DNA from 3 places in the Delftia sp. HK171 genome. Region 2 is predicted to be linked to each of the others. Evidence: predicted binding sites of a transcription regulator. Region 2 holds the regulator's gene; each other region holds the start of a gene.
The links. Region 2 encodes FNR, which switches genes on or off when oxygen is low (the NO sensors DNR and NnrR bind a similar motif). Its sites were predicted from a motif close to TTGATNNNNATCAA; they were not measured.
Positions count from the first base shown of each region.

Region 1: the regulator FNR is predicted to act here: its motif matches at 1,662-1,675, upstream of BO996_RS05685 (type IV pili methyl-accepting chemotaxis transducer N-terminal domain-containing protein).
Region 3: the regulator FNR is predicted to act here: its motif matches at 3,037-3,050, upstream of BO996_RS18950 (COX15/CtaA family protein).

Region 1 covers NZ_CP018101.1:1,239,131-1,244,856, reverse strand. The annotation lists gene BO996_RS05685 (type IV pili methyl-accepting chemotaxis transducer N-terminal domain-containing protein) at 1-1,628, opposite strand, end outside; gene BO996_RS05680 (ChaN family lipoprotein) at 1,790-2,665, shown strand; gene BO996_RS05675 (DUF3297 family protein) at 2,717-2,974, opposite strand; gene BO996_RS05670 (DUF445 domain-containing protein) at 3,096-4,400, shown strand; gene BO996_RS28900 (hypothetical protein) at 4,567-4,734, opposite strand; gene BO996_RS05665 (ligand-gated channel protein) at 4,733-5,726, shown strand, end outside.
Region 2 covers NZ_CP018101.1:2,850,274-2,855,999, forward strand. The annotation lists gene ccoG (cytochrome c oxidase accessory protein CcoG) at 1-1,332, shown strand, start outside; gene BO996_RS12965 (FixH family protein) at 1,390-1,704, shown strand; gene BO996_RS12970 (hypothetical protein) at 1,884-2,171, shown strand; gene fnr (fumarate/nitrate reduction transcriptional regulator Fnr) at 2,253-2,972, opposite strand; gene hemN (oxygen-independent coproporphyrinogen III oxidase) at 3,135-4,517, shown strand; gene BO996_RS12985 (sulfite exporter TauE/SafE family protein) at 4,523-5,239, shown strand; gene BO996_RS12990 (HD-GYP domain-containing protein) at 5,414-5,726, shown strand, end outside.
Region 3 covers NZ_CP018101.1:4,210,157-4,215,882, forward strand. The annotation lists gene BO996_RS18935 (ATP-binding protein) at 1-17, shown strand, start outside; gene BO996_RS18940 (response regulator transcription factor) at 47-583, shown strand; gene cyoE (heme o synthase) at 665-1,570, opposite strand; gene BO996_RS18950 (COX15/CtaA family protein) at 1,567-2,766, opposite strand; gene BO996_RS18960 (hypothetical protein) at 3,587-3,997, shown strand; gene BO996_RS18965 (hypothetical protein) at 4,159-4,341, shown strand; gene BO996_RS18970 (hypothetical protein) at 4,338-4,604, shown strand; gene BO996_RS18975 (hypothetical protein) at 4,756-5,037, shown strand; gene BO996_RS18980 (class I SAM-dependent methyltransferase) at 5,098-5,726, opposite strand, start outside.

The DNA of each region.
Region 1 (5,726 bases), 1.6 Mb from region 2:
CGCACGTTGGACAGCGCCTCCTGCACCATGTGCAGCACCTGGATCTGCACGTCGGGCGCCAGCGGCAGGCCCTGGCCCGACATGCTCAGCGAGGTGGCAATGCCCGTCTGGTGCTCGAACTTGGACAGCGTGGCGCGCAGCGCGGCCTCGATGTCCTCGGCGCTGGTGCGCGTGCGGAAATGCACCAGCAGCTCGCGCACGTCGGCATAGCATTCGCACACGCCCACTTCCAGCTCGCCCAGGCTGCGGTCGCGCGCCTCGTCACGGCCCTTGGCCACGGCGTCGCGCAGCAGCTGGGTCTGTATCTTGAGAAAGGCCAGCGACTGGGCAATGGAGTCATGCAGCTCGCGCGCGATCAGGCCGCGCTCCTCGGCCACGGCGGCCTCGCGCTCCAGCGCCGTGGCGCGCAGGCTTTCCATGGCGCTGGCCAGGTGGCGCGCCATGGCGGACAGCAGGTCGCGCATGTCGTCCGTGAGCACCACGGTGGAGCGAAAGAACAGGTTGACCTCGCCCAGCAGGCGCTGCTGCAGTTGCACGGGGATGCTGACCACGGTCTCGAAGCCGGCCTCGCGGCAGTGCGGCAGCTGCAGGTCGCTGGACGGCGTGATGGGGATCACGCGCAGCCGCGCCTGCTCGCGCGGCTGGCCGCACAGGCAGGCGCCCGTGTGCAGGCAGTGCTCCTGCACCGACATGGACTGGGGCAGGCCGTCGCCGGCCAGCAGCACGTAGCGCTCGTTGGCCTCGTCGGACCAGCGCACCGTGGCCGCATCGGCCTGGGCCGCCAGGCGGACCTGGCGCACAAAGCCTTCGGCCAGGGACTGCAGGCTGGCGGCCTCCGACGCCTGCACGCTGACCGCGTACAGCGCCTGCAGCTGCTGGTGCTGCACGTTGAGGCTGGCGGTCTTCTCGCGCACCTTGTCTTCCAGCTCGGCGTGCGAGCTCTGCAGCGACTGGGCCATGAGGTTGAAGCCGGCCGCCAGCTGGCCGAACTCGTCGTCCACCTCCACGCTCATGCGCGTGTCCAGGTGTCCGCGGCGCATGCGCTCCAGCGCCGAGCGCAGCTGGCCCACGGGATGCAGCACCAGCCAGTAGCTGGTGGCCATGAAACTCACGGCTGCGATGATGGCCAGCGCCATCAGACACATCTGAAACAGGTGCAGGATGGCCGTCCAGCGCGAGAGCCGGTCCTCGATGGCCTCGACAAAGCCGTCCACCTCGCGCACGAAGGCATCGGCGCTGCCCATGATGGCCTGCGCATCGACATGGTCCTCGGCCTGCCACTGCGTGCGCAGCGCACTCCAGTCGCCGCGTATGCGCTCGTAGCGCGCGCTGACCGCATCGCTCCAGGGCACGAACAGCGGCCGCGACATGTCGCCGCTGCGCAGCAGGTCCAGGCTGGCGTCGAACTGCCGTGCGCGCTCCTGCCACTGCGCAGGCGCCTCGTTCTGGCGCGCCATGGCCATGCGCACCATGCTCATGCGCAGCCGCCCGGCCTCGTTCACCGCCGCCGCGCCGCCCTCCAGCTGCCAGGCCACCCACAGCGTGAAACCGATCGATGCCACGGCCGCGAGCAGGCAGGCCGCGCCCATGAGCAGCAGCTTGGTCGAAAGCGAGGGCTTGCCATGCATGGCTGCACTGTAGCCACGGCACATTTGCGCGTCTTGACCTGAATCAAGCGCCACCCGTTTGCGCCGTGCCCCCGCCCCGATTCCTAGGATCCTTTCAACTGCCCCCAATGCCCACAGGGCCTATGGCGTCCCCGGGCGAGGCCAGTGATTAGCATGGGGCCATGCAAGTCCGCTCCCACCTCCGCCCCTTCATCCGCACCCCGCGCCTTGCCGGCCTGGCTGCGGCCGCATTGCTGGCGGCAGCCCTTGCAGGCTGCGCCAGCTCCTCCGCCCCGGCGCGGGACTGGACGCAGCAGTTGCAGCGCTGGTCCGACGCGCCCATCGTGCTGCTGGGCGAGCAGCACGATGCGGTCGCCCACCAGGCCTGGCAGCAGGCCACGGTGGAGCAGTTGGCAAAACAGGAGCGCCTGGCCGCGCTGGTGATCGAGATGGCGCCGCGCACGGGCTCCACGGCCAGCCTGGCGCGCGATGCCTCCGAGGACGCGGTGCAGCAGGCCCTGCAATGGCAGGACGCGGCCTGGCCCTGGCCGCGCTACCGCGGCGTGGTCATGGCCGCCGTGCGCGCGGGCGTGCCCGTGCTGGGTGGCAACCTGCCGCGCGCCGACATGAAGCAGGCCATGCGCAACGAGAACCTGGACACCCACCTGCCGCCCGAGGGCTGGCAGCGCCAGCTCGACGCCATCCGCGAAGGCCACTGCGGCCTGCTGCCCGACACCCAGCTGGCGCCCATGGCCCGCATCCAGCTGGCCCGCGATGCCAGCATGGCCGAGGTGGCCAGGGCCGCAGTCAAGCCCGGCAAGACCGTGCTGCTGGTGGCCGGGCGCGGCCACGTGCTGCGCGGCGTGGGCATTCCCACCTGGCTGCCCGAGGCCGCAGGCGCCAAGGTGGCCGTGGCGCAGGCGGGGGAGACATCGGTGGCGCAGGCCTCGGATGTGGATTGGCTGCAGAAGACGGATGCCCTGCCCGCCAAGGACCACTGCGCCGAGCTGCGGGAGAAGTTCAGAAATCCGCCGGCGCCACGGGCCGATGCGGGCTGAAGCCCGCTGATTCCTGAAGAGGTTGCGGCCGGCCTTGCGACCGGCCGGAAATCAGCGGTAGAAAGCTTCCACGGCGCCCTTGAGCTTGATCAGCAGGGGCTTTCCCTTGCGGTCCACCGTCTTGCCGGCCGGCACCTTGATCCATCCCTCGCTCACGCAGTATTCCTCCACATCGAAGCGCTCGTTGCCGTTGAAGCGGATGCCGATGTCGTGCTCGAACACGGCGGCCACATGGTGCGGGCTGCGCGGGTCGATGGACAGGTGGTCGGGCAGTGCGGGGCGATCGGCGGGTGCGTTGGCGTCGGTCATGGTCTTGTTCTCGCAAGAGGGTTCTGAAGAAAGCCGGTATTGTCCGCGCAATTCGCAGGCAGGCGCTGGCTGACAGGCTTTGGCGGCAGGCATCGTCATGCGGATGGCGGACGGGCGTCGTATGCTGCGCTCCATGCTGTCGCCAGAGCAACGTCAAACACTGAAGTCGGCCAAGCGCCTGCCGCTGGCGCTGCTGCTGTTCGTGGCGCTGGGCTTCGTGGCCTCGTCCGTGGCGGCGGGGCACTGGCAGCAGGTGCCGCTGTGGCTGGCCTGCATCAAGGCCGTGACCGAGGCCTCGCTGGTCGGCGCGCTGGCCGACTGGTTTGCGGTGTCGGCGCTGTTCCGGCGCATTCCGCTGCCCCTGGTCGGGCGCCATACGGCCATCATCCCGCGCAACAAGGACCGCATCGGCGAGAACCTGGCGAATTTCGTGCGCGACAAGTTCCTGGACGGCCCTTCGCTGGTGGCGCTGATCGAGCGCCATGATCCCGCCCGCGTGCTGGCCGGCTGGCTGACCACGCCGGCCAACAGCACCCTGCTGGGGCGGCAGGTGGCGCGGCTGGCGCTGGCGGCGCTGGAGATGGTGCAGGACCGGCAGGTGGAGCGCTTTCTGACACAGGCATTCAAGGCCTTGCTGGCCCAGGTGGACCTGCCCCGCGCGGCGGCGGATCTGTTGTCGGGCCTGACCAAGGACGGCCGCCACCAGGCCGTGCTGGACGATGTGCTGGCCCGCGTCAGCGGCGTGCTGCGCGAGGCCGAGACCCATGTGCTGATCGCCCAGACCATCGTGCTGTGGCTCAAGCGCGAGCATCCGCTCAAGGAAAAGATGCTGCCCACGGACTGGCTCAGCGACAAGGGCGCCAGCGCCATTGCGGGCGCGCTCGACAGCCTGCTGCAGGACATCGCCAGCAACCCCGAGCACCACATGCGCAAGGCCTTCGACGCCTCCGTGGACCGGCTGGTCACGCGGCTGCAGTCCGACCCCGCCATGTCCGAGCGCGCCGAGCGGCTGCGCCACTACCTGCTGCACGACGAGAAGCTGGCCGGCTACCTGCGGGCGCTGTGGCTGGGCCTGCGCGCCAAGCTGCAGGCGGACCTGGCCAACGAGCATTCGCAGGTGGCGCGCAAGACCGCCGCCATGGGCCGCTGGCTGGGCCAGTCGCTGGCGCACGACGAGGCGCTGCGCAGTTCCATGAACGAGCGCCTCAAGCGCTGGGCCCAGGCGCTGGCGCCCGATGTCTCGCAGTTCCTGGCCCAGCACATCGCCGATACCGTGCGGCGCTGGGATGCGCGCGAGCTGTCCGAGCTGATCGAGCTGCACATCGGCAAGGATCTGCAGTACATCCGCATCAACGGCACCGTGGTCGGCGGTGCCGTGGGGCTGGTGCTGTTCCTGGTCTCCAATGCGGGGCGGCTGTGGTCCTGATCTTCGTATCAGGATGTTGCCTGCGGGCCACATCGGGCCAACTTTACAAAGCTGCCGTGCTCGCCGGAACGCCGTGAATCGGGCCGGGCGCTGAACGCGCCCGGGCACTGGCGGCCCTGCATGTCATTGATGAACAAGGCAACATTCAGCATCCTGAATGAATTGCTCACAGATCGGCCCGCTTGTAAAGAAAAACAGCAGCTGCGCTGCCGTCGGCCAGGCCGTTGTCGACGGGAAAATAAAATAAGAACGATTCGCACTCATCAAAAACAACAGAGCGGATGCGCACCCCGGTCGTTCGACCGTCCGTGATTCTTCTTGCGAGCTTTCCCATGCACAACTGCACAGCCCCCGCGGCGGGCCGTGGCTTTGCCCTGTCCGCCCTTTGCACCTCCCTGCGTGCTTCGTTTCCCTCCACCGCCGTTCCCCTGCGCCGCACCGCGCTGGGCGCCTGCCTGGGCCTGCTGGCCTCGGGCAGCGCGCTGGCCCAGGCAGCAGGCGGGGCGACGCTGGAAACCCTGGTCGTGACGGCCAGCGGCTTCGAGCAGGAGATCAGCCAGGCGCCGGCCTCGATCTCGGTGATCACGCGCCAGGAACTGGAGCAGGGCGCCTACCGCAACCTGCACGATGCCCTGCGCGATGTGCCCGGCGTGATCCTCACGCCCTCGGACAACAACTCCAACGACATCTCGTTGCGCGGCATGGGCGCCAACTACACCCTGATCCTGGTCGACGGCAAGCGCATGAGCACGCGCGAGACCCAGACCAACGGCAGCACCGGCACGGACCAGAGCTGGATTCCGCCGCTGGAGGCCATCGAGCGCATCGAGGTGGTGCGCGGCCCCATGTCCTCGCTGTACGGCTCGGACGCCATGGGCGGCGTGATCAACGTCATCACGCGCAAGGTGGCGAAGAACTGGCATGGCTCGGTGCGTGCCGACGCCACGCTGCAGGAGCGCTCCACCTCGGGCGATGCCTACCAGACCAACTTCTACCTGTCAGGCCCGATCAAGACCGACCTGCTGGGCCTGAGCCTGTACGGCAACTACAGCAAGCGCGACCAGGACCGCATCTACCAGGGCTACAACAAGAGCGACAACCGTTCGCTGAACCTGCGCCTGGCGCTGACCCCCAGCAAGGACCACGACCTGATCGCCGAGATCGGCACTTCGCGCCAGCACTTCGTTTCGTCGCCTGGCATGACCCTGCTGCCCACCGATGCGCCCAGCGACCGCAAGTTCGAGCGCGAGAACTACTCGCTGCAGCACAAGGGCCGCTGGGGCTGGGCTTCCTCCGACACCTATCTGCAGCGCGAGGAAACGCGCA
Region 2 (5,726 bases):
CGCTCCATCAGCGGTGTCTTCGCTCGCTGGCGATGGGCCCTGGTGTTTCTCACCCAACTGGTTTTCTACGGCCTGCCCTGGCTGGAGTGGGGCCAGCGCCAGATGGTGCTGTTCGACCTCGGAACGCGGCGCTTCTATCTCTTCGGGCTGGTGCTGTACCCGCAGGACTTCATCTACCTGGCGGGCCTGCTGATCATCTCGGCGCTGGCATTGTTCCTGTTCACGGCCGTGGCCGGGCGCCTGTGGTGCGGCTTCTCGTGCCCGCAGACGGTCTATACCGAGATCTTCATGTGGGTGGAGCGCAAGGTCGAAGGCGACCGCAGCGCGCGCATGCGGCTGGACAAGAACGGCTGGACCTTCGAGAAGGCCTGGAAGAAGTCGCTCAAGCAGTTGCTGTGGATCGCCATTGCGCTGTGGACCGGCTTCACCTTCGTGGGCTACTTCGTGCCCATCCGCGAGCTGGGCGGCGAACTGCTGGCGCTGCAGGGCAGCTGGCAGATGTTCTGGGTGCTGTTCTACGGCTTTGCCACCTATGGCAACGCGGGCTACATGCGCGAGCAGGTCTGCAAGTACATGTGCCCCTATGCGCGCTTTCAGAGCGCCATGTTCGACCGGGACACCATGATCGTCAGCTACGACACGGGCCGGGGCGAGCCGCGTGCGCCGCGCACCAAGAAGGTGGACTACAAGGCCCAGGGCCTGGGCGACTGCATCGACTGCAAGATGTGCGTGCAGGTCTGCCCGGTGGGCATCGACATCCGCAACGGTCTGCAATACGAATGCATTGGCTGCGGCCTGTGCATAGACGCCTGCAATTCCATCATGGACAAGATGGAGTACCCGCGCGGCCTGATCCGCCTGACCACGCAGAACGCCATGGCCGGCCTGTGGCGGCGTGCCCAGGTGCTGCGCCGCATCTTCCGTCCGCGCGTGCTGATCTACTCGGCCGTGCTGATCGGCTTGAGCGTGGCCATGATCGTGAGCCTGGCGCTGCGCCAGTCGGTCAAGGTGGACGTGATCCGCGACCGCGCCTCGCTGTCGCGCATCGTGGCGGGCGGCAAGCTGGAGAATGTCTACCGCCTGCAGATCATGAATGCCACCGAGCAGGCCCAGCGCTATCGCATCAGCGCCCATGGCCTCGATGGGCTGGAGCTGGCGTCCGAGCAGGAAGTCGAGGTCGGCCCGGCCGAGACGCGCGGCATTGCGGCGCGACTGCAGATTCCCTACGGTTCGGCCGAGCCGGGCTCGCACACCGTATTCTTCGATATCGATGCCGTGCATTCAGGCGCGGGACGCGCGTCCGAAAAGGCCGTCTTCCTGGTGCCCCGGTGATGTTCCTGGCAGGCGCGGCACGGTCCGCGCCTGCCGCCTGAAAGAAAGAGGTTTCCCATGTCTTCCAGTCCCGCAGTTTCCGCGCCCGCGCAGGCTCCCTCGCACCCCGACGCCGGCAAGCCCTGGTGGAGGTTCGGCCATGTCTGGCTGGTGGTGGCCGGCCCGGCGGCCGTGGTGGTCGCTGCCGTGATCACGGCCATCATCGCCATCAATGGCGCCGATCCCGTGATCGACCCCGACTACTACCGCAACGGCATCACGATCAACGAGCGTGCCGATGGCGTGCGCGAAGTGCCCAAGAGCATGGCGCCCGCCGTCACCGGCCGCAACCATGCGGCTACGCCCGCGCACGATCACCCCACGGACCGCTGATCGCCGTGCACCCCTGCAAGAGGCCGCAGTCGCGGCCTTTTTGCATGGCGGATCGCATCTCCGGCATGCGCGACGGGTGAGGGTTTCCTACAGGCGTGCAGGGCGCTGCGGGGCTTGGCGCCATGCGTTGGCGCGGCGCACAATGAAGGCGACCCCTCGACAGCACAAGGAGATCGCTGATGTTGGCCCAACGCTGGATGTGGATTGCCTGGCCTGCCTTTCTGGCAGCCGCCGTGATGGAGATGCTGGTTTTTGCCTTTGTGGACCCGCTGGAGCTGCATTGGCTCGGCGACCTGGGCTGGTCGCGCCAGGGCATCTACACGCTGGCCTTCTTCGCCTTCTGGGGCGTGACCATGCTCTCCAGCCTGATGACCACCATGCTGGGCCGCTCGGCCCGCGATCTCAATGACGGCGTGGTCTCCGAGCCCGACCCGGACCTGGCCATGCAGGGGCTGGGGCGGGACTGAGCGAGAGCCCGCCGCAATGAACAAGGCCCGCTGTCGCGGGCCTTGTTCATTGGCGGATGAATGCTTGCCGCCCTTGCAGCCTCACTGGCACTGCTGGCTGTTGACGATGCGCTTGAGCGCCTCCGTGTCCAGGATGCGCAGATGGCGCTGGCGCACCTCAATGATGTTGTCGTCCGCGAACTTGGAGAAGGTGCGGCTCACCGTCTCCAGCTTCAGGCCCAGGTAGCTGCCGATTTCCTCGCGCGTCATGCGCAGCACCAGTTCGGACTTGGAAAAGCCCCGCGCATGCAGGCGCTGCACCAGGTTGAGCACGAAGGCGGCCAGGCGCTCTTCTGCGCGCATGCTGCCCAGCAGCAGCATCACGCCGTGCTCGCGCACGATCTCGCGGCTCATGACCTTGTGCACATGGTTTTGCAGGGCCGTGACCTCGCGCGACAGGTCTTCCAGCTTGTCGAAGGGCATGACGCAGACTTCGGCGTCTTCCAGCGCGACGGCATCGCAGGTGTGGTGGTCGTTGACGATGCCGTCCAGGCCGATGATCTCGCCGGCCATCTGAAAGCCTGTGACCTGGTCGCGTCCGTCCTCGGTGGCCACGCAGGTCTTGAAGAAGCCGGTGCGGATGGCGTACAGCGAGGTGAATGTCTCGCCGTTGCGAAACAGCAGGCCTCCGCGCTTGACCTTGCGGCGCGTGGCCACGATGTCGTCGATGCGCTGCATCTGCTCGGCATCCAGGCCCATGGGCATGCACAGTTCGCGCAGGTTGCAGTTGGAGCAGGAGGCTTTGATGGTCTGAAGGTTCATGGAGTGATAAACATCAGCGGCACACAGCGTGCCGGCGGTGACCTCGTGGATTGCGATGAGTTGGATCAAATTGTCGCAGCAGTCCCTCAAACAACTCTTGATATGAGTCAAGGACATGACCGATGTGCTGCGGCACAGTCGAGGTATTAGAGGAAAAAACCCATGACCGCTGTCACCCCAGAGCTGCTGCGTCGCTTTGACGTACCGGGGCCCCGATACACCTCGTTCCCTACCGCCGACCGCTTTGTCGAGGCCTTTGGTGCAGAGGACTATATCCTGGCGCTGCAACAACGCAAATCGAGTACCGCAGCGCGTGCCATGCCTTTGTCGCTGTATGTGCACGTGCCCTTTTGCGAGTCGCTTTGCTACTACTGCGCCTGCAACAAGATCGTGACGCGTCACCATGATCGCGCTGCCGTCTACCTGGACTACCTGGCGCGCGAGATGGCCTTGCACACGGCCCATTGCGGCAAGGGCCAGGCCGTCAGCCAGCTGCACCTGGGCGGCGGCACGCCCACCTTCTTCTCCGACGACGAGCTGCGCACGCTGATGGGCCTGTTGCGCGAGCATTTCAAGCTGGAGCCGGGTGGCGAGTACTCCATCGAGGTCGATCCGCGCACCGTCAGCGTCGAGCGCCTGGCCGTGCTCAAGGAGCTGGGCTTCAACCGCCTGAGCTTCGGCGTGCAGGACTTCGACGAGCAGGTGCAGATCGCGGTGCACCGCGTGCAGCCGGCCGAGCAGGTGTTCGAGCTGGTGGCGGCCGCGCGGCAGCTGGGCTTTGCCTCCATCAACGTGGACCTGATCTACGGCCTGCCCAAGCAGACGCCCGAATCCTTCGAGCGCACGCTGGCCCAGGTCAACGCGCTGCGGCCCGACCGCATCGCGCTCTATGCCTATGCCCACCTGCCCGAGCGCTTCAAGCCGCAGCGGCGCATTGCGGCCGAGGATCTGCCCCAGGGGGCCGACAAGCTGGCCATGCTGTCGCGTTCCATCGCCGCGTTCATGGACGGTGGCTATGTCTATGTGGGCATGGACCACTTCGCCCTGCCCGAGGACTCGCTGGCCGTGGCCAAGCGCCAGGGCCGGCTGCACCGCAACTTCCAGGGCTACAGCACCCAGCCCGACTGCGACCTGATTGCGCTGGGCGTGTCGGCCATCGGCAAGGTGGGTGCCAGCTACAGCCAGAACGCCAAGACGCTGGAGGAGTACTACGACGCCATCGACGCCAGCCACCTGCCCGTGGTGCGGGGCCTGGCGCTGTCGCGCGACGACCTGGTGCGCCGCGCCGTCATCATGGCCATCATGTGCCAGGGCGCCGTGCTGTTCGAGCCCATGGAGCAGGCATGGCTGCTGGGCTTTCGCGAGTACTTCGCGCCCGAGATGGCGGCCCTGGAGGACCTGCAGGCCAAGGGCCTGGTGCAGATCAGCGACGAGGGCTTCCAGGTCACGCCCATGGGCTGGTACTTCGTGCGCGGCGTGGCCATGCTGTTTGACCGATATCTGCAGGCGGACAAGAACCGGGCGCGGTTTTCGAGGATCATCTAGGCCCCATGCTGTTGTCGCTCCTCTGGACCGCTTTGATCATGGGGCTCGTCGGCGGGCCCCATTGCCTTGCCATGTGCGCTGCGCCCTGCGGCGTGGTCACGGGCGGGGCGGGGCAGGGCGGCGGCTCGCAGGTGGTGGCCGTGCATGGATTGCAAAGCCGGCTGTGGCTGCGCACGGCGCTGTTCCACGGCGGCCGTCTGGCCGGCTATGCCAGCCTGGGCGCTGCCTCGGCCCTGGCCATGGAAAGCCTGTCCTGGCTCACCAGCCAGACCACGGCGCTGCAGCCGTTCTGGACGCTGACCCATGTCGCCGTGATGGCCTGGGGCCTGGCCATGATGGTGCAGGCCCGCCAGCCCGCCTGGCTGGAGTCAGCCGGCCGCGCTGCCTGGCGGCGCGTGCAGCCCTGGGTGTCGGCGCCGGGCGGCACGCTGGCGGCAGGCTATGCCTGGGCGCTCATGCCTTGCGGACTGCTGTATTCGGCCGTGCTGGTCGCCGCGCTCAGCGGCGGCCCGTTGCAGGGCGCGCTGGCCATGGCGGCCTTTGGCGTGGGCAGCGGCCTGTGGCTGGTGGCCGGCCCCTGGCTGTGGCGGCTGGGCCGGCAGCGCCTGAACGGCCTGCGCGCCGAATGGGGCACGCGCCTGGCCGGCCTGATGCTGGTGGGCGTGGCCGTCTGGGCGCTGTGGATGGACCTGATCTACAAGCCCAACCTCTGGTGCCGTTGAGCAACAGCTGAGGCCAGACTTGGCACCTGGGGTCGCGGATTGGCTGCGAGGCCCTCAGAACTGGAGATAATGCCCGAATCATCGGCTTACATATTGCCGATTCCTTCAGCCTCGGGGCCGTTGCCGCGCGTGAACCATTCCGTCCTCATCGATATCCGAGACCTCCGTCCGGGCATGTTTGTCCAGCTCGATGTTGGGTGGCTGAACCATCCCTTTCCGGTCAGCAGCTTCAAGATCACCTCCAGCGCACAGATCCAGACCCTGAAATCCCTGGGCCTGGAGGTGGTGCGCTGTGTCCCGCACAAAAGCGACACCTGGCCCGCCGAGGTGCGCACCCCGCCGCCGCAGGAGCTGCCGCCCGTCGTGGTGGCCCCCGAGCCTGCACCCACCGAACCTGCGCCAGCACCGCTGCTGCTGTCCGTGCCCGACTGGCGCGGCCGGCTGGAGGACTGCAATGCGCGCTTTCAGAAGGTGGAGCGCGGCTATG
Region 3 (5,726 bases), 1.4 Mb from region 2:
TTGAACCCGGCGCCTGAAGCGGCGCCCACAGGAACCCGAATCGCCCATGGACAGCTCCCGCCTCCTGCTGCTGGTTGAAGACGATGCGACCTTTGCGCGCACGCTGACGCGCTCGTTCGAGCGGCGCGGCTACCGCGTGCTGCAGGCCGCCAGCGCCGAGGAAGTGCGCGAGCTGCTGCAGACGCACTCGCCGCAATACGCCGTCATGGACCTCAAGCTGGCGGGCAACGCGTCGGGCCTGAGCTGCGTGCAGATGCTGCACCAGCACAGCCCCGAGGCGCTGATCGTCGTGCTCACAGGCTATGCCAGCATTGCCACGGCCGTGGAGGCGGTCAAGCTAGGCGCATGCCACTATCTGGCCAAGCCCTCCAACACCGACGATATCGAGGCCGCCTTCGGCCGCCTCGAAGGCCGCACCGACGTGGAACTGTCACGCAACCCCACCTCCATCAAGACGCTGGAGTGGGAACACATCCACGAAACCCTGGCCGAGAGCGATTTCAACATCTCCGAAGCTGCCCGTCGCCTGGGCATGCACCGGCGCACGCTGGCGCGCAAGCTGGAAAAGCGGCAGATCAAGTAAGGCGGCAAGCACCAAGACAAACCGGGCCTCAAGGGCCCGGTTTTTCGTTGCGCGGCCATGGCCCTCAGGCCATCAGCCCCATCAGCCCAGCCAGAGGTAGTGATCGATCAGCAGCGCCAGGAACAGCACGCTCAGGTGGATCAGCGAGAAGCGGAAGGTCTTGCGCGACAGCTGGTCCGAGTAATTGCGCCACAGTGCAAAGGCATAGGCACAGAAGCCCACGCTCAGCACCACGGCCACCACCAGGTACAGCCAGGAACTCATGCCGTACATGAAGGGCAGCATGCAGGCCGCAAACAGGATCACCGTGTACAGCAGGATCTGCAGCCGCGTGTACTCGCTGCCATGCGTCACGGGCAGCATGGGCAGGCCGGACTGGCGGTAGTCTTCCACGCGGTACAGCGCTAGCGCCCAGAAATGGGGTGGTGTCCACAGGAAGATGATGAGGAACAGGATCAGCGCCTCGGGACCGACCTGGCCCGTCATCGCGGCCCAGCCCAGCACGGGCGGCATGGCACCGGAGGCACCGCCGATCACGATGTTCTGCGGCGTGGCAGGCTTAAGGATCACCGTGTAGATCACGGCATAGCCCACGAAGGTGGCCAGCGTCAGCCACATGGTCAGCGGGTTGGTGCACAGCAGCAGCACCAGCGCGCCCAGCGTGCACAGGATGGCCGAGAAGGCCAGCGCCTGCTGGCTGCTCAGCTCGCCGCGCGCCGTGGGCCGCCAGGAGGTGCGCTTCATGCGCGCATCGATATGGCGCTCCACCAGGCAGTTGAAGGCGGCCGCCGCGCCCGCCACCAGCCAGATGCCCAGGCAGGCCAGCGCCATGTGCAGCCACTGGTCGGCGTTGGGCCAGCCGGGCACGGCCAGCACCATGCCGATCAGTGCGCAGAACACGATCAGCTGCACCACACGCGGCTTGGTCAGGGCATAGAACTGTGTCCAGCGCGAGGGCTCGACACTCAGGGAAGCTTGTTTACTCATGCAATCTCTCCACGGGCAACCGGCAGACCGTCCCGCAGTGCGCCCGGGCGGCTGGCCGCCAGGCACCAAACAATCACGGTCACCAGCGCAGCTGCGCCGCCCGTATGCAGCACCGCGGCCACCAGCGGCCAATCGAGCACCACGTTCGACAGGCCTGTCAGCACCTGCAGCACCAAAAACGCACCCAGCACGCGGCGCTGCGACGCCAGTGCGGGCACTTCACCCAAACGCCACCACAGCCCGGCCAGCGCAGCCACCACCACATAGGCCGCCAGGCGGTGCAGATAGTGGATGGCCGTGAGGCCCGCAAAGCTGATGTTGCTGCCGTCCTGCAGCATGCCCAACGGACGCCAGATCTGCAGCGCCTGCGAAAAATCCATGGCCGGCCACCAGCTGCCCTGGCAGGTCGGGAAACTGCTGCAGGCCAGCACCGCATAGTTGGTGCTGACCCAGCCGCCCAGCGCCACCTGCAGCACTAGCAGCGCAAGACCCAGCCACAGCCCCGCGCGCAGCGCGGGTGAAATCACGGTCGCCCCTTGCTGACGCGCAGCACGGCTCAGCCCCACGGCGGGCACGCACAGCAAGGCCAGCAGCCCCGTGCCGCCCAGCAGGTGCAGGGTCACGATGGCCGGAAAAAGCTTCATGGTCACGGTCCAGGCGCCAAAGGCGCCCTGCAGGCAGACCCAGAACAGCGCCAGCGTGGGCCACCACGGACTCAGGGCACCGCCTGTGCCCTCCGCCCCTGTACGCTCGGCCCCTGCGCCACCCGCCCTGCCCAGGCGCCGCGCGCGCCGCCAGGCCATGATGGTCATGGCGATGATGAGCACGCCCACGGTGGTTGCCAGATAGCGGTGGACCATCTCTATCCATGCCTTGCCATGCGTCACCGGCCCGGTGGGCATGGCGGCCTGCGCCTCGGCAATCTGCGCGCGGGCGCCCATGGGGCTGGCACTGCCATAGCAGCCCGGCCAATCGGGGCAGCCCAGGCCGGAATCGGTCAGGCGGGTGAAGGCGCCGAACAGCACCAGATCGAAGGTCAGGAACAGCGTGAGCACCGACAGCGCCTGCAGTCGCTTGAGCGAGCCGCTGCTGCGGTTGCGCAGCCACACCCAGGCCAGGGGGCCCAGCGCCAGCAACAGGCCCAGCAGCATCAGCTCCAGAACGGGGGCCAGATCGTACAGCGCCTGTTCGCTCACGCCCGCCCTCCGCAGCGCGGCATGCACCACACGGCATGGCCCACGGGCAAGCCGAAAGGCAATGCCGCAGGCGCATCCGGGTGGCGACAGCAGATCTTCATAAATGAGAGCAATTTGACGAGAAGGCTCAGCCCCATGCGCGAGATTGGATCGCAGGCCGGGCCTACAGAGAATCAGGACATGCACCCAGATACCGGCTGCGGGACCGCGCCCCATGCACAAGGCCCGCCAAGCGGGCCCGGTCGCTGCAACTTTCAGAGCAGCATGTCTTTGATATGAAACAATTCTACTTGGCTGCGAACCGCTCAATCGCCCACGCATGCAGTGCCCCTAGATCGCAGCCAGCTTCTTTTGGCCGGTGCGATGCGGCTTGAGCCTGGCGCACACGAATTTCCACAGGACCCTGCCCAAGGCGTCGGCGGCCCAGCTTTACACGACTGCTCAGATTCGCTCAGATTCAGACACCTCGCGTTCCTTAGATTGGTGGTTTCACTTGGGAACCGGCAACTGCCGGGTGAGGCCATGATTGCAGGAGGCTCGTGGACTGTGCTTGATGGGCACGGAAACGAAATCGGGCGTGTCGAAGGCGATGAATTCGTCCGTTGCGGGACCAGGCCCATCTACCGCATCGATGGACCGGCGCTGTACTCCATGGACGGTTCGGCCAGACTGATGGGCTTTATCGAAGGGACCGAGGTCAGAACGCGGCAAGGCCGGATCTTCCTCAAATTTCTCGCACATTGAGCGGCACTGCTCAGATTTGCTCATCTTCGGCCAGTCGAAGCCAGGGAGACTCCACGTCCAAGAAAACCTCCAGGCAATGGACCTCTTTTTCGTGCGCGTGCTCTCCAACAACGATTTCAATGCCTTCTGGGACGGCATCGCCCAGGACAAGCCCCTGAAGACGCCCGACAAGGGACGCACCGCGTCCTTCACTGTCATCCGCCGCAGCGACAGCGGCCTGGAAGTCAGAACGCACAAGGGCAACACGGTGCGCATAAGGCGGGAAGCCTTCGGCGCCGTGCTGCGCCATCTGGCCCAGGAGCATCACGGCGCCGAGCGGCCCTGCATCGTGGCCTCCAGCCAGCACCGGCCCGGCTTTCTGGGCTTTGCGGCCAAACAGGCCAACGACAACGCAGCCGTGGTGATCACCTACATCCTGCCCATACTGCAGGACGCAGGACTTGTGGAAATCGACGGCAACCGGCCCAACAGGACCTGGCTGCTTTGAACAACTGCACAGCCTTCGGCCTTCTGCGCCGGTCGATGACAATCTATGTCAATTCATTCATAGCCAATCACTAAGGCGCACAGATAATTGCCGGCATTCGTGTGAATCGTGAGAAGGGTCCGGGCCACGCTCGGCGCCCTTCGATGCTGGAGGATTGGCAGATGAGCGCCCCGGAAATGGAGGCCATACAGGAGCGGCTGAAGAAGCTGCGGGCCGACGAGGTGCTGGTTGCCGAGCAGTTGGACCGGCTGCAGGCCCAAAAGGCTGCGCTGGAGCACAGGCTGGCCATGATCCAGGGCGCCGTGCAGGTGCTTGAAGAGATGCGTCAGGAGCTGGGGCCATGAACCGTGGCAAGCCCGTCTCACCACCCGCATCGCCCCCCGCCTCACCCTGCGCATCGCCCACCTCCACCTTGCCCACCGCCGAAGACTGGCTGGCAAGAATTGCGGCCCTGGATGCCACGCAGCCCTCTCCCGCCCCGCCCCGTTTGCGCAACCCCCGCAAGGCAAAGCGCCGCAGGGCGGTCACCATCGTGGCAATGGCCGTGCTGCTGGGGCTGCTGGCCATCGCCCTGGCCGTGGCGGTGCAGTTGATGTGGGTCAAGTAGCTGTCACACGGCAGCAGCGGAAAGAGCCTTCAAGCGTGAAGCCAACCGAGCCGGGGCTGCTGTATACCCTCACATCCTGGCGAAGTCCCCATATTGTTTGCATGCTCACTTACGCCTAGCATGTGTCCACACTCAACGCAGTGGAGGTGCCATGGCCGATCCCGAAGAACCACTGGAAGTACGCTCAGAACGCTGGCAGTCGCTGAAGGGGCTGGACATCGCCTCCGTGGATCTGGGTCCCATCTGCGTGGTGCTCATGCTGACGCTGATCTGCATGGCCGTGATGATGCTGCTGGCCAAATCCGGCGCCGAGCAAGCACGGCAGGCCCAGCCATCGTCCCAGGCCAAGGGCCCAGCACCCCGACCGAAGCCGGCGCAGCCCGTGACCGAACCCGCCCAGCAACAGACCTGGACGCCGGCCTTGCGCACCTGAGGGCGACCTGAGGGAGACCTAAGGCCGACCTGAGGGCGTCAAGGCCAGGCAGCAGCACCTTCAGAGTTTCACCGAACGTGTCGCAATGAAGGTCGGCACGAACTTCTCGATCACAAAGCGGGCATGGGGCTGCCAGTCTTCATGAAAGCCCGTCAGCACCAGCCCCGCATCCAGCTGGCCGCCGATCTGATCGGCCAGCGTATGGCCGAACACCAGCGCCTCATTGCGCTCCCGCTTGGCATCGATCGCTGCGGGCGGCAAATCCACCACATCGGAATACGGCAGGCGCCGCGCAGGCCGCATGAGCCCTTGCTCGCGCAGCGCGGGATCGCGGTCCTCCACGAAGACCACCGGATTCCAGAAGCTGGACAGAAGGCGCCCACCCTTCGCGAGCACCCGCGCGCATTCACGCCATACGGGCCGCACATCAGGCACGTAGAGGTTGGAGATGGGGTGAAAGATCACATCGAAGCCGGCATCTGCAAAAACGCCCAGATCGCGCATGTCGCCCTGCACGCAGGTCAGCGCAAGGCCTTCGCGCTGCGCCACATGACGGTCCTGTGCAAGCTGCCCGGCGGAGGCATCGAACACGGTGACCTGCGCACCCGCCGCCGCAAGAATGGGCCCCTGCTGGCCGCCGCCGCCGGCAAGGCAGAGGATGCGCAGGCCGCGCACATCATCCAGCCAGC